DNA from 4 places in the Streptomyces sp. NPDC013157 genome. Region 3 is predicted to be linked to each of the others. Evidence: riboswitches for the same ligand, from Rfam matches in the RefSeq annotation. Region 3 holds a riboswitch; each other region holds the start of a gene.
The links. A riboswitch is a leader RNA that binds a small molecule or an ion and turns the genes downstream of it on or off. The one in region 3 is predicted to bind cobalamin.
Positions count from the first base shown of each region.

Region 1: linked by a shared signal. The riboswitch ahead of ACFY6U_RS47855 (ribonucleoside-diphosphate reductase subunit alpha) and the one ahead of ACFY6U_RS36895 (prenyltransferase/squalene oxidase repeat-containing protein) in region 3 are both predicted to bind cobalamin.
Region 2: linked by a shared signal. The riboswitch ahead of ACFY6U_RS16075 (cobalamin biosynthesis protein) and the one ahead of ACFY6U_RS36895 (prenyltransferase/squalene oxidase repeat-containing protein) in region 3 are both predicted to bind cobalamin.
Region 4: linked by a shared signal. The riboswitch ahead of ACFY6U_RS08230 (CbtB-domain containing protein) and the one ahead of ACFY6U_RS36895 (prenyltransferase/squalene oxidase repeat-containing protein) in region 3 are both predicted to bind cobalamin.

Region 1 is NZ_JBIBAK010000026.1:28,444-31,642, reverse strand. Features, by position in the region: gene ACFY6U_RS47865 (ATP-binding protein) at 1-682, opposite strand, end outside; gene ACFY6U_RS47860 (GNAT family N-acetyltransferase) at 848-1,354, shown strand; cobalamin riboswitch at 1,372-1,532, shown strand; gene ACFY6U_RS47855 (ribonucleoside-diphosphate reductase subunit alpha) at 1,654-3,199, shown strand, end outside.
Region 2 is NZ_JBIBAK010000004.1:614,261-617,459, reverse strand. Features, by position in the region: gene ACFY6U_RS16085 (anion permease) at 1-819, shown strand, start outside; gene ACFY6U_RS16080 (hypothetical protein) at 838-1,065, shown strand; cobalamin riboswitch at 1,250-1,392, shown strand; gene ACFY6U_RS16075 (cobalamin biosynthesis protein) at 1,492-2,433, shown strand; gene ACFY6U_RS16070 (cobyric acid synthase) at 2,430-3,199, shown strand, end outside.
Region 3 is NZ_JBIBAK010000015.1:247,742-250,940, forward strand. Features, by position in the region: gene ACFY6U_RS36890 (SCO2322 family protein) at 161-790, opposite strand; gene ACFY6U_RS36895 (prenyltransferase/squalene oxidase repeat-containing protein) at 787-2,010, opposite strand; cobalamin riboswitch at 2,119-2,250, opposite strand; gene ACFY6U_RS36900 (phosphotransferase) at 2,305-2,955, shown strand; gene ACFY6U_RS36905 (antibiotic biosynthesis monooxygenase family protein) at 2,952-3,199, opposite strand, start outside.
Region 4 is NZ_JBIBAK010000002.1:623,006-626,204, forward strand. Features, by position in the region: gene pgm (phosphoglucomutase (alpha-D-glucose-1,6-bisphosphate-dependent)) at 1-570, opposite strand, end outside; gene ACFY6U_RS08225 (CbtA family protein) at 842-1,597, opposite strand; gene ACFY6U_RS08230 (CbtB-domain containing protein) at 1,620-1,841, opposite strand; cobalamin riboswitch at 1,878-2,019, opposite strand; gene ACFY6U_RS08235 (enoyl-CoA hydratase/isomerase family protein) at 2,036-3,142, opposite strand.

The DNA.
Region 1 (3,199 bases), on a different contig from region 3:
GGTCGGCACCGTCCACCGCGTCGCGGAGCCGGATCGGCACCGGGACGGCGTTCTGGTGGGCCAGGAGTTCGGTGAGCCGTACGAGGACGGCGGTCTTGCCGGCGCCGACGCCGCCGACCAGCAGATAGGGCCGACGCGTGTCGCGCTCCCGCAGCCGTTCGGCGATGACCTGCGCGACCTCGTCCCTGCCCACGATCTCGGCGGTGTCGGGGCCGGCGGTGGGCACCAGCTTGCGGGGATCCCGCAGCGCCTTGGCGAGATAACGCCGTTTGGTCCAGCGGTACCACCAGAACAGGAACAGTGCGGCGGCGACGGAGGCGGCGAGGATCGGACCGACGAACTTGATGACGGTTTCGAAGCCGACGTCGTTGTGCCGCCGCCATCCCTCGAACCAGGTCGTACTGCCGCTGAAGAGGATGTACAGCCCCTCGACGATCCAGGCGAGCAGTGCCAGCACGGCGACGATCCAGATCGCCCTGGTGACGTTGGCGTAGGAGACCCACCGGTGCCACTTCCTGGGACGGGTGGCGCCGCGGTGGGCCTCCATACGGATCGTCAGGGCGTGCCAGCGGCCCACGAGACCGGCTCCGACCCGGTTGCCCGCGCGCCGCAGGCCCAGTGTCGCCATCGGCGCGTCGCGCGGTTGCTCCTTGCCGGGCGGGTGACGGACGACCCTTGTCATGGTGCCTTCTCCTTGCGCGTTCCCGGAGTGGTTCTCGGAACGAAGGGCCCCCGCGGGCACCGGCACCTCCTTCCATGGAAGCACTCCCGGCACAGCCCGCAACCCGGGCGCCCCACCGGGGAAAACGGGAGGTTCCCGCATGCGGGAGTCCGGCAGACTCGCACCATGGACATCACGATCCGGCCCGTGGACCCCACCGAACACGCCGCACTCGGCGAGCTCACCGCCCAGGCCTACCTCCGGGACGGCCTCCTCGACTACGGCGAGGGCGACGCGTACCTGCCCGTGCTGAAGGACGTGGCGAGCAGGGCGGCCGCCGCCGAGGTGCTCGTGGCGGTGGAGGGCGAAAGGCTCCTCGGCGGCGTCACCTTCGTCCCCGGCCCCGGCCCGATCGCCGACATCGCCCGCCCCGGCGAGGCCGAGATCAGGGCGCTCGCGGTCGCACACGAGGCCCGCGGCCGAGGTGCCGGCGAGACTCTCGTCCGCGCCTGCATCGACCGCGCCCGGGCCACGGACGGCTGCACGGCCGTCGTCCTGTCGAGCCAGCGCGCCATGCACACCGCCCACCGGCTCTACGAGCGCCTCGGCTTCGTCCGCACACCGGAGCGCGACTGGAATCCCGTGCCGCACCTGGACGACATCACTCTCCTCACCTACGAGTTGACGCTCTGACACCGCCACGACACAACATCTGGGGGTGGCATCGCGGCCCGGCACCAGATGTATGCTCATGCTCGCTGTCGCCGCAGGGGAATCCGGTGTGAATCCGGAACTGTCCCGCAACGGTGTACTTGTGCATGTTCGTGCACAGGAGTCAGTCCGAGGACCTGCCGACAGCACGCCCAGCCACCCGGTTCGGGCGTTCTGACGTCCGGGCCTCGTGGAGTGGGCCAGGGTCTCGACGCGTGCCCGCGCGCTCGTGCTGCCCCCTGCCCTCCGCCAGGCCCGTGCCCAGCGAGGGAGAGCCCCACGTGACCATCGCGCCAGCCGACCCGGCTTCAGCGACCAGCTCTGCGGAATCCGCGGCGGACGACGGTCCCGGTACCGCGTTGCTGCGGACCCTGACCGAGCTGACCGCCGACCTCCCCGACGCCGACCCCGGCCGGGTCGCCGCCGCCGCGTTGCGGGGGCGGTCCGCGCGGGCCGACGAGTCGGAGTTGCGCGAGCTGGCCACCGAGGCCGCCGCCGGTCTCATCTCCGAGGACCCCGCCTACTCGCGGCTGGCCGCACGTCTGCTCACCGTCTCCATCCGCGCCGAGGCCGCCTCGCAGGGCGTGACGTCCTTCGCCGAGTCCGTGGCGGTGGGCCACCGCGAGGGCCTCGTCGCCGACCGCACCGCCGAGTTCGCCCGGCTGCACGCGGCCCGCCTCGACGCGCTCGTCGACCCGGCCGCGGACGACCGCTTCGGCTACTTCGGCCTCCGTACGCTCCACAGCCGGTACCTGCTCCGGCACCCGATCACCCGCAAGGTCATCGAGACGCCCCAGCACTTCATGCTCCGGGTCGCCGCCGGTCTCGCCGAGGACGACACCGTCAGGTCGGTGGACGAAGTCGCCGCGCTCTACGGGCTGATGAGCCGCCTCGACTACCTCCCGTCCTCCCCCACCCTCTTCAACTCCGGCACCCGGCACCCCCAGATGTCGTCCTGCTACCTCCTCGACTCCCCGAAGGACGAGCTGGACTCGATCTACGACCGCTACCACCAGGTCGCCCGGCTCTCCAAGCACGCCGGCGGCATCGGTCTGTCGTACAGCCGCATCCGCTCGCGCGGGTCGCTCATCCGCGGCACCAACGGGCACTCCAACGGCATCGTGCCGTTCCTGAAGACGCTGGACGCCTCGGTCGCGGCCGTGAACCAGGGCGGCCGGCGCAAGGGCGCCGCCGCGGTCTACCTGGAGACCTGGCACTCCGACATCGAGGAGTTCCTGGAGCTGCGCGACAACACCGGTGAGGACGCCCGCCGCACCCACAACCTGAACCTCGCGCACTGGGTCCCGGACGAGTTCATGCGCCGGGTGAACGCCGACGAGCCGTGGTCGCTCTTCTCCCCCGCCGACGTACCGGAACTCGTCGACCTGTGGGGCGAGGAGTTCGACGCGGCCTACCGCAGGGCCGAGGCGGCGGGGCTGGCGCGCCGGACCATCCCGGCCCGCGACCTGTACGGCCGGATGATGCGGACCCTCGCGCAGACCGGCAACGGCTGGATGACGTTCAAGGACGCGGCCAACCGGACCGCCAACCAGACGGCCACCCCCGGTCATGTCATCCACTCCTCCAACCTCTGCACGGAGATCCTGGAGGTCACGGACGACGGCGAGACGGCCGTCTGCAACCTGGGGTCCGTGAACCTCGGTGCGTTCGTCGACACGACGGCCGGTGACATCGACTGGGAGCGGCTCGACGAGACCGTCCGCACCGCCGTGACCTTCCTCGACCGGGTCGTCGACATCAACTTCTACCCGACCGAGCAGGCCGGCCGGTCCAACGCCAGGTGGCGGCCGGTGGGGCTGGGCGCGA
Region 2 (3,199 bases), on a different contig from region 3:
GGCCTCGCGGCGATGCTCTCCACCCGCCTCTCCTACACGCTCTCGAAGAACGCCGAGGACGAGGCCACCCGCAAGGGCTACCGCGCCGGCCAGATCGCCTCCGCCGGCCTGGTCTCGCTCGCGCACGGCACCAACGACGCACAGAAGACGATGGGCATCATCACCCTCGCGCTGATCGCGGGCGGTGCCATCGCTCCCGGCTCGAACCCTCCCACCTGGGTCATCCTCTCCGCGGGCCTCGCCATCGCGCTCGGCACCTACATCGGCGGCTGGCGGATCATCCGCACCATGGGCACGGGCCTGACCGACCTCCAGCCGCAGCAGGGCTTCGCCGCCCAGACCAGCGCGGCCACCGCCATCCTGGCCTCCTCCCACCTCGGTTTCTCCCTCTCCACCACGCACGTCGTCTCCGGTTCCGTGATGGGCGCGGGCCTCGGCCGCAAGGGCGGCACGGTCCGCTGGTCCACCGCGACCCGCATGATGGTCGCCTGGGTGCTCACCCTCCCCGCCGCCGCGCTGGTCGGCGCGCTCGCCGAGTCCGTGACGGACCTCGGCGACTGGGGTACGGCGGTCGTCGCCGTCTTCCTCGTCGCCTCCAGCGCCGCGATCTGGAAGCTCTCCCGCCGCGAGGTCGTGGACAGCAGCAACGTCGTCGGCACCGAGGAGCCGGCCGGTGTGGTGACCACGGCGATCGCCGCCGTGACCCCGCCGCCCGCGGGCACGGTCGCGGTCACGGACGACCTGACCGCCACCATCCCCGCCCCTGCCTCCACCTCCGCCCCGGCCGCTCCCGCGCCCGACCCGGCCGCCACCGTCTGACCCCGAGGAAGAACCGACATGAACATCGACTGGGCAGCCATCGGCTCCGTCTTCGGCGTCAGCCTCGTGGCCACCGTGGGCCTGGTGACCCTCTTCACCCTCGGCATCAAGGGCCTCTCCGCCCGCGAACGCGCCACCGCCCAGGGCGGCTCCGCGGCCCTGGCCGTCACGGCCGCCTACCTCTGCTTCGCGGCCTGCGCGGCGGCCGTGGCGTACGGCATCCACCTGATCGTGGCGAAGGCCTGACACGAGAAGGCCTGACACGAGAAGGCCCGTCGCTCGAAGGCCCGATACAAAGGGCCTCGTCGGCACCGCGAAGGCTCCTCTCCATCCCCCGGGGAGGAGCCTTCGGCATGCCCCACAGGCCCCGCCGGGCAACTGGTGTGGGCCTTCCCACACACTCCCCTCGCAGGTCAACGCCAGGTTGACGGGTCTTCCGGGGGCGTGGTGGACTTCCGGAGCCATGTACGGCGGCAAGAGAGGAAGCCGGTGTGAATCCGGCGCGGTCCCGCCACTGTCACCGGGGTAGCAATCCCCGGGAGCCAGGAACTCTCACCGCCGGTCTCGTCGAACCAGGGCGCGGACACCCTGAGTGAGGACATAACGCCATGCGCGGCTGCCGATCGAGGTTGAGTACCCGGCCCGTTCCCGACCCCGCGGCCGGCTGAGCCGATGGGTGCCGATCGCGTCTTCGCGTACGGCGCCGCCGCCGGCCTTCTCGGTGATCTGCTGCTCGGCGATCCGCGCCGGGGGCATCCGGTCGCCGTGTTCGGACGGGTGGCCGGGGCCGTGGAGCGGGTGCTGTGGCGGGACCACCGCGGGTGGGGCGCGCTGCACACCGCCGTGTGCGCCGGCGGCGCCGTGGCGCTGGGTGCCGTGGCCCAGCGGATCGTACGACCGTCCACCGCCGCGTCCGTGGTCCTCACCGGCGCGGCCACCTGGGCCGTGGTCGGCGGTACTTCGCTCGCGCGCGAGGCCCGCGGCATCGGGCGGGCCCTGGAGGCCGGCGACGTCGAGGCCGCCCGCGCCCGGCTGCCGCATCTGTGCGGACGGGACCCGCAGGCCCTGGACGCCGACGGGATCGCCCGTGCGGTCGTGGAGTCGGTCGCCGAGAACACGAGCGACGCGGTCGTGGGCGCGCTGGTGTGGGGAGCCGTGGCCGGCGTCCCCGGGCTGGTGGGGTTCCGGGCCGTCAACACCCTGGACGCCATGGTGGGGCACAAGTCGGCCCGGTACCGGCGGTACGGGTGGGCTTCCGCGCGGCTGGACGACCTGGCCGGGTGGCCGGGGGCACGGCTCACCGCCGTGCTGGCCGCGGTGGCCGGGGACGAACGGCGGGGGGCCGTACGGGCCTGGCGGGCCGACGCGGCGAAGCATCCGAGTCCCAACGCGGGGCCCGTGGAGGCGTCGTTCGCGGGGGCGCTGGGGGTGCGGCTCGGGGGGACGTTGTCGTATGCGGGGCGGGTCGAGCACCGGCCCGTGCTGAACCAGAAGGGGCGGGCCGTGGAGGTCGCGGACATCGGGCGGGCGGTGCGGCTCTCCCGTCGTGTCGGTCTGCTCGCGCTCGGCGTGACCGTCGCCGCGCGCCTCGTCGCGAAGGGACGTACGTCATGAGCGGTGGCCTCCTCGTCGCCGGTACCACCTCCGACGCCGGGAAGAGTGTGGTCACCGCCGGTATCTGCCGGTGGCTGGTGCGGCAGGGTGTGAAGGTCGCGCCGTTCAAGGCGCAGAACATGTCCCTCAACTCCTTTGTCACGCGCGAAGGTGCCGAGATCGGGCGGGCGCAGGCCATGCAGGCGCAGGCCTGCCGGGTGGAGCCGACCGCGCTCATGAACCCCGTGCTGCTGAAGCCCGGCGGCGAGCAGAGCAGTCAGGTCGTGCTGCTCGGCAAGCCCGTCGGCGAACTGAGCGCGCGCGGCTACCACGGCGGGCGGCAGCAGAAGCTGCTCGGGACCGTGCTCGACTGTCTCGCCGAGTTGCGGGGCACGTATGACGCGGTGATCTGTGAGGGGGCCGGCAGTCCGGCGGAGATCAATCTGCGCCGGACCGACATCGTGAACATGGGGATCGCCCGGAATGCCGGGCTGCCCGTGCTCGTCGTCGGTGACATCGACCGCGGCGGTGTCTTCGCCTCGTTCTTCGGGACCGTGGCGCTGCTCTCGCCGGAGGACCAGGCCCTCGTCGCCGGGTTCCTCGTCAACAAGTTCCGCGGGGACGTCTCGCTGCTGGAGCCGGGCCTCGACATGCTCCACGGGCTCACCGGGCGGCACACCTACGGCGTCCTCCCCTTCCGGCACGGCCTCGGCATCGACGAGGAGGACGGCCTCCGGGTCTCCCTGCGCGGGACCGTGCGCGAGTCGAACGTCGCCCCGCCCGTCGG
Region 3 (3,199 bases):
GGTGGTGCGACTGTCCGAGGCTGGAACGTGCCCCGTCAGGGGCGCGGGGAACTGCGGGGGAAGCTCCCACCGGCCCGCGGTGGTGCGACTGTCCAAGGCTGGAACGTGCCCCGTCAGGGGCGCGGGGAACTGCGCGGGAAGCTCCCACCGGCCCGCGGTGTCAGGCATTTCTGCGCCGCCGTGTCTGCCAGAAGGCTCCCGCGGCGAGGAGCACGACAACTCCCACACCGGCCGCCGGTCCGAGCGACGGTCCGCTGCCCGGCGTACCCCCGGCCCCCGCCGTCGCCGTCACCTTCTCGCCGCAGCCCCGGGAGGGATACCCCCCGATCGCGCACAACAACGCGTTCGTGTCGTACCGCAGCGGCTTCGCCACCGTCGCCAGTGCCTCCGCCGTCGTCGCGTCCTCGGACACCACCGCGCAGGCCGTCCGCCGCGCAGGCGGCCGCTCTCCCGACGGCGCGTCCCCCGTCGTACCGAAGTCGACGACCAGCCCCACCCGTTTGCGGCCAGCGACGGCGGGGGTGTCCGCACAGATCGTCCCGAAGTCCGCCGTGCCGCGCGGCTGGGACGCGTCCGCCGAGTCCTCGCTCACCGCGAAGCGGAACCCCTCGACCGACCCGTCGGCGGGCTGCGCGGTCGAGGGGCCCTGCGTGGCGTACGTCCAGTGCGCGCCGGCCCGCTCCCAGAAGGACCAGTAGCGGTAGCCGGTGGCCGCCGCAGGCCCGGCGGCCGTCGCGCACAGCGTCAGCGCGGCCAGGAGCAGCAGCGCCGCACGACGGACCGCGGTCACGGCTGCTGCTGCTTCCGGCGGCCGCTGAACAGGAAGCCGATGCCGATACCGGCGACGAGCCCGGTGCCGACGATCCACCACACGCTGTTGCCCGACTTCTTCCCCTCGCTGTGCTTCTCGGCGTGCTTCGCGGTGGCGGCCTGCGGGGCCGGTCCCGTCGCGTTCAGCGCCGTCACGAGGTTCGTGCCGCCGAAGTCGCGCGGGTCCGCGCCCGTCGCGTGCGCGGCGAGGACCAGCTCGGCGTAGGCCGCGGGCCCGCTCTGCGCCGCCCACGGCGCGGCGTGCGCCTCCAGCCAGGCGTACGGCTTCCGCGCCTGCGCGGTCCAGCCCTGCGCGGCCAGGGCGACGACCGCGTCGGCGGTGTTGCCGTAGTCCGGCTGCGGGGTGGCGCCGGGGAGCGCGGAGACGAGGTGGCCGGTCGTGGACATGGCGTCCGCCAGGTACGCGGCGCCGTTGCGGGCCACCTCCTCCCGCGTGAGCGTCTTGCCGGAGTCGGCGCACGCGGGGCCCTTCGCCGGGGCCTTCCCGGCCGTCGTCACGAACCCCTTGCCGAGGGCTCCGAGCACGCCGGCCGCCGTCGCGTCCGCGTTGGCGGCCAGCTTCCCCTGCTTGTCCGGCTGGTAGGCGAGAGCACCGCCACCGTCCTGGCCGCACGGGAGGGACCACTTGGCGAGGAGGTCGTACGGCGACCTCGGCGCGCTCGCGCCGGCCGCCGCGAGCGCGCCGACGACCACGCCGGTGGAGTTGGTGTCGCTGGGCGAGCCCGGGGTGTAGCCCCAGCCGCCGTCCTTGTTCTGCTGCGACTTCAGCCAGGTCACGGCCTTGTCCGCGGCGGCGTCGTGCCCGCCGACCGCTTTCAGTGCCTGTACGGCGGCGGCCGTGCTGTTCGTGTCGACCGTCACCTTGGCGTCACAGGCCGCCGTCGGCTCGGCGCGGAACGCGGCGAACGCGCCGTCCGCGCACTGCTGCCCGGCCAGCCAGTCCACCGCCTTCACGGCCGGGGTCACCCCCACCGCGCGCTGGGCCAGCAGAGCGAGGGACTGGCGCCAGACGCCGTCGAACTTGGGGTCCGTAGCGCCGTACAGCCCCGACGGGAGCACCGCCGACGCGGACGGTGACGGGGACGTGCTGCCGGCGGCCAGTGCGGTCGTCGCGGGCGTGGCGGTACCGATGACGGCGGTGGCGGCCAGCACTCCGGCGGTGCGGCGGAGAACGGTCATGGTCGGCGGGTGCCTCTCCCTGCGGGGAGCCGGGCAGCGCGGGAGACCCCGGCGGCTCGGCTCCGTAAACCTCGACGGTGCCGTGCGACGACGGGTGCCGGCGCACACGAGCCGATCAACGTCCCGGGCGCGGCGGTCCGGCTTGCCACGGGGCGTGTGGCTCACGGTTGCGGGTCAGCGCCGGAATTGCACCGGCTTCCCCCCGTACGGGTGATGACGACCCGGCTACTTTACCGGCCGCCCCGGGGAAGCTGAGAGGGGGCTGTGCGGGGACCGTTTCGTTATGGTCCTGCCATGACGGGGAGACTGCTCGGTTCAGGGCGTTCGGCCGACGTGTACGAGCTCGACGAGGCCTGGGTGCTGCGCCGGGACCGGGACGGCTGGGGGGACGCGGCCGCCGAGGGCGCGGTGATGACGTACGTACGGGAGTACGGGTACCCGGCGCCCCGGGTACGGCCCACCGGGTCCCGTACCGAACTGGTCATGGAGCGGCTGTCCGGGCCCACCATGCTGGCGGCGCTGCTGGCGGGGGAGACGGGCCCGGCGGAGGGCGGTGCGCTGCTCGCCTCGCTGCTGCGGGAGCTGCACACCGTGCCCGGCCGGGACCCGGCCGACCCCGGCGCCCGGGTCCTCCATCTCGACCTGCATCCGGACAACGTGATGATGACCCCCGACGGTCCCCGGGTCATCGACTGGAGCAACGCCGAGGACGGGCCGCCCGGACTCGACTGGGGCATGTCCGCGGTGATCCTCGCCCAAGTGGCCCTCGGCGCGTACCCGTTGGCCCATGACATGCTGCCGGCCCTGCTCGCCGACCCCGGCGAACTGACAGAGGAGGGACTGACGGAGGCCCTGCGCCGCCGGGCGGCCAATCCGACGATGAGCCGAGGGGAAGTCGAAGTCCTGGGTGCGGCGGGGCAGTTGATACGGTCGATCGCCTTCTAGCCTTCGAGCGCCGACCCCCGCGTGAAGCCGTGGCTCCGCTCCACTTTCGCCACGTGCAGGGTGTAGCTCTCGTACCACTCGGCCCGCCCGCGCTGCTGCGCCGCGCGATGCTCGGCGTCGGTCCGCCACCGGGTGAGCGCCTCGGCGTCGCGGAAGTACCCGACGGTGATGCCCAGCCCGCCGGGAGTCTGTGCGTGGTCCATCCCCAGGTAGCCGGGGATGTCCTTGACCAGGTCCTCCATGC
Region 4 (3,199 bases), on a different contig from region 3:
GCGCCGTACGTCCTTCATCCCGCCCGCGATGATCTGGTTGGCGCGGTCCTGGATCCAGGAGGTGGCGTCGGAGGCGGCGGGGCCGCCGCTGGGCGGGTTGTACTTGAAGCCGCCGTCGGCGGGCGGGTTGTGCGAGGGGGTGACCACGACGCCGTCCGCGAGACCGGTGGTGCGGCCCCGGTTGTGGGTGAGGACGGCGTGCGAGACGGCGGGGGTGGGGGTGTAGCCGTCGGCGCTGTCGACGAGGACGGTGACGCCGTTGGCGGCGAAGACCTCCAGCGCGGTGACCTTGGCGGGCTCTGACAGGGCGTGGGTGTCCGCGCCCAGGAAGAGGGGGCCGTCGGTGCCCTGGCCGCTCCGGTACTCGCAGATGGCCTGGCTGGTGGCGGCGATGTGGTCCTCGTTGAACGCGGTCGTCAGCGACGATCCGCGGTGTCCCGAGGTGCCGAACGCCACCCGCTGGCCCGGGTCGGACGGGTCGGGGTGCAGCGCGTAGTAGGCCGTGACCAGCCGGGCCACGTCGACGAGGTCCTCCGGAGCCGCCGGCCGGCCCGCTCGCTCATGCGGCATGAGTCCACTTCCTCCGCAGTCGTTGATCGATCGCTGGCCGCCCATCTTTCCTTGTCAGCGGCCACGAACGCGAGTACGGCACCGGCCGCGCGCCGAAGACACGGCGGGTTCACGACCGGTTCACAGCAGGGGTACCGCGGCGGGCGGGCGCTGTTCGAAGACGTCCGTCCACGGCTCGTAGCCGAGGTGAGCGAACGCGGGAGGGCCCCCGGACGGTTCCGGTGGGCCCTCTCGTGTCGTTCGGTGTCGCCGTGGTGTGGCGCGGTGCCGGTCAGTGCGGAGCGGCCACCGTGCGCGCGGCGGCCGGCGCCTTCGCCGGCTTCGGGTTGAGGACGCGCTCGGCCAACTCGCCGAACAGCAGGCCGAATCCGCCCCACAGCACTGCCTGGATGGCGAGCGCCGAGAGCCGGAACCGCCACAGCAGGGTGGCCGGGAAGTCCTTCGGCACCTCGTTGACGACGGGGAGGAACTGGTAGGCCAGCCCGATGACGACCGCGAACGCGGCCACCGCGAGCACGGTCGCCCACCAGGTGCCCAGCCGCGGCTGGAGCCGCTTGCCGAGGATGGCGGCGGCGACCGCGAGGAGCACGCTGAGCAGCATCATCAGGAAGTACAGCGTGGTCCGCTTGCCGATGGTGTCCGGGTCGCCCACCGACGGCGGGTTGGCCGGGTACTTCAGGAACGGCACCACGTACACGGCGGCCAGGGCGCAGCCGGACAGCAGCAGCGCCGTCCCCCGCGCCGAGAAACGGCCGACGCGGCCGAGGGCGAAGCAGTAGGCCAGGGCAGCGATGCCGCCGAAGGCGACCCCGTAGACGAGGACACCGGTGGCCAGGCCTGCGGTGGACTGCAGGGAGCGGGAGACGACCTCCATCTCGTGCTCGTGCGCGTGGGCGTCCTCGAAGCTGATCGCCTTGTCGACGTTCGGCTCACCGAGCAGGTAGGCGACGACGAGGGCGAGCAGGCCGGCGGCCAGGCCGGCGAGCATGCCCCGCACCAGGAGGTTCCGGACCGTTGCGGAGTTCATGGGGGGTACGGCGTCCCTCGCGTCAGTGGCAGGGGAAGCCGAGCAGGTGGCGGGCGTCGTGCACCCACTCGTGGACGTCCGTGCCGCTGAACACGGAGGTGGCGCCCTGCTCGGCGCCGACGAAGTAGAGCAGGATCAGCATCAGGATGCCGAAGAAGACCGCCCAGGGAGCTATCGCGGACAGCGGCAGCTTGGCGGGAACGGCGGGGGTGTTGGCTGTCGGCGGAGCGACGGTCTGCGCCATGGCAGGACCTCCTCTGGGAGTTCGCGTCCCAACTCGGTGGTGCACAGGACGACGGCCACGGGTCTGACTCACGAGCAGCCCGGGGGCTCTCGCATACAGTGGCGCGACCGTTCCGGATTCCCACCGGCTTCCGTCTCGCCGTCGTCGATATCGGACAGACCGTACCGCGTGTCAGGGGCACGGCCAAGACCGCGTCACCAGGCGTGATCTTCGTCTCGCGCCTGGTGGGCGGCCGGTGGGGCGGATCGGGCGGGTGGGGCGAGGCCGAGTTCGCGTTCGCCGAGCGGGGCGAAGAAGCGGTCGACGTCGGCGTCGGCGACCTCGGCGAGGGTGGCCGGGGACCAGTGCGGGGTGCGGTCCTTGTCGACGACCTGGGCCCGGATGCCCTCCACCAGGTCGTGGGTCGCCAGGGTTGCGCAGGAGACGCGGTACTCCTGGTCCAGGACCCGCTCCAGCGAGCCGAGTCGCCGGGCCCGGCGCAGCGCCGCCAGCGTGACCTTCAGGGCGGTGGGCGACCTGGTGAGCAGGGTGTCCGCCGTCTCCTTCGCCGCCGGGTCGCCGTGCGCGAACAGCCGCTGGACGATCTCCTCGACGGTGTCGGCCACGTAGCAGGCGTCGATCCACGCCCGGTGCCCGGCCAACTCCCCGTCGGGCGCCTGTCGTACCTGCCGGGCGAGCGCCTCGGGTACGGGCAGGCCGGCGAGGTCGGCGACGAACGCGGGGATCGAGCCGGACGGCATGCAGTGGTCGGCGAGGCCGCAGAGCACGGCGTCGGCGGCCCCGATCCGGCCGCCGGTCAGAGCGAGATGGGTGCCGAGTTCGCCGGGCGCACGGCCGAGCAGATACGTGCCGCCGACGTCGGGCACGAAGCCGATCCCGGTCTCCGGCATGGCGATCCGTGACCGCTCGGTGGCGATCCGGACGCTGCCGTGCGCCGAGACACCGACCCCGCCGCCCATCACGATGCCGTCCATGACCGCGACGTACGGCTTCGGGTACCGGGCGATGCGGGCGTTGAGCCGGTACTCGTCCCGCCAGAACGCGGCCGCGGCCGACCCGTCGCCGTCCCGGGCGTCGTCGTGGACGGCACGGATGTCCCCGCCCGCGCACAGGCCGCGCTCCCCCGCGCCGCTGATGACGACGGTCTCGACGGCGGGGTCGTGCTCCCACTCCGTGAGCGCCTCGTCGATGCGGCGCACCATGGCGTGGGTCAGCGCGTTGATGGCCTTCGGCCGGTTCAGCGTGAGGTGCGCGGCCCGTCCGTCGACGTGCAGCAGGACGTGTTCCTCGGCGCCGGTCATCCGGACACCTCCGCCGGGCCGCGGGCCACGATGAGGCGCATGATCTCGTCGGTTCCT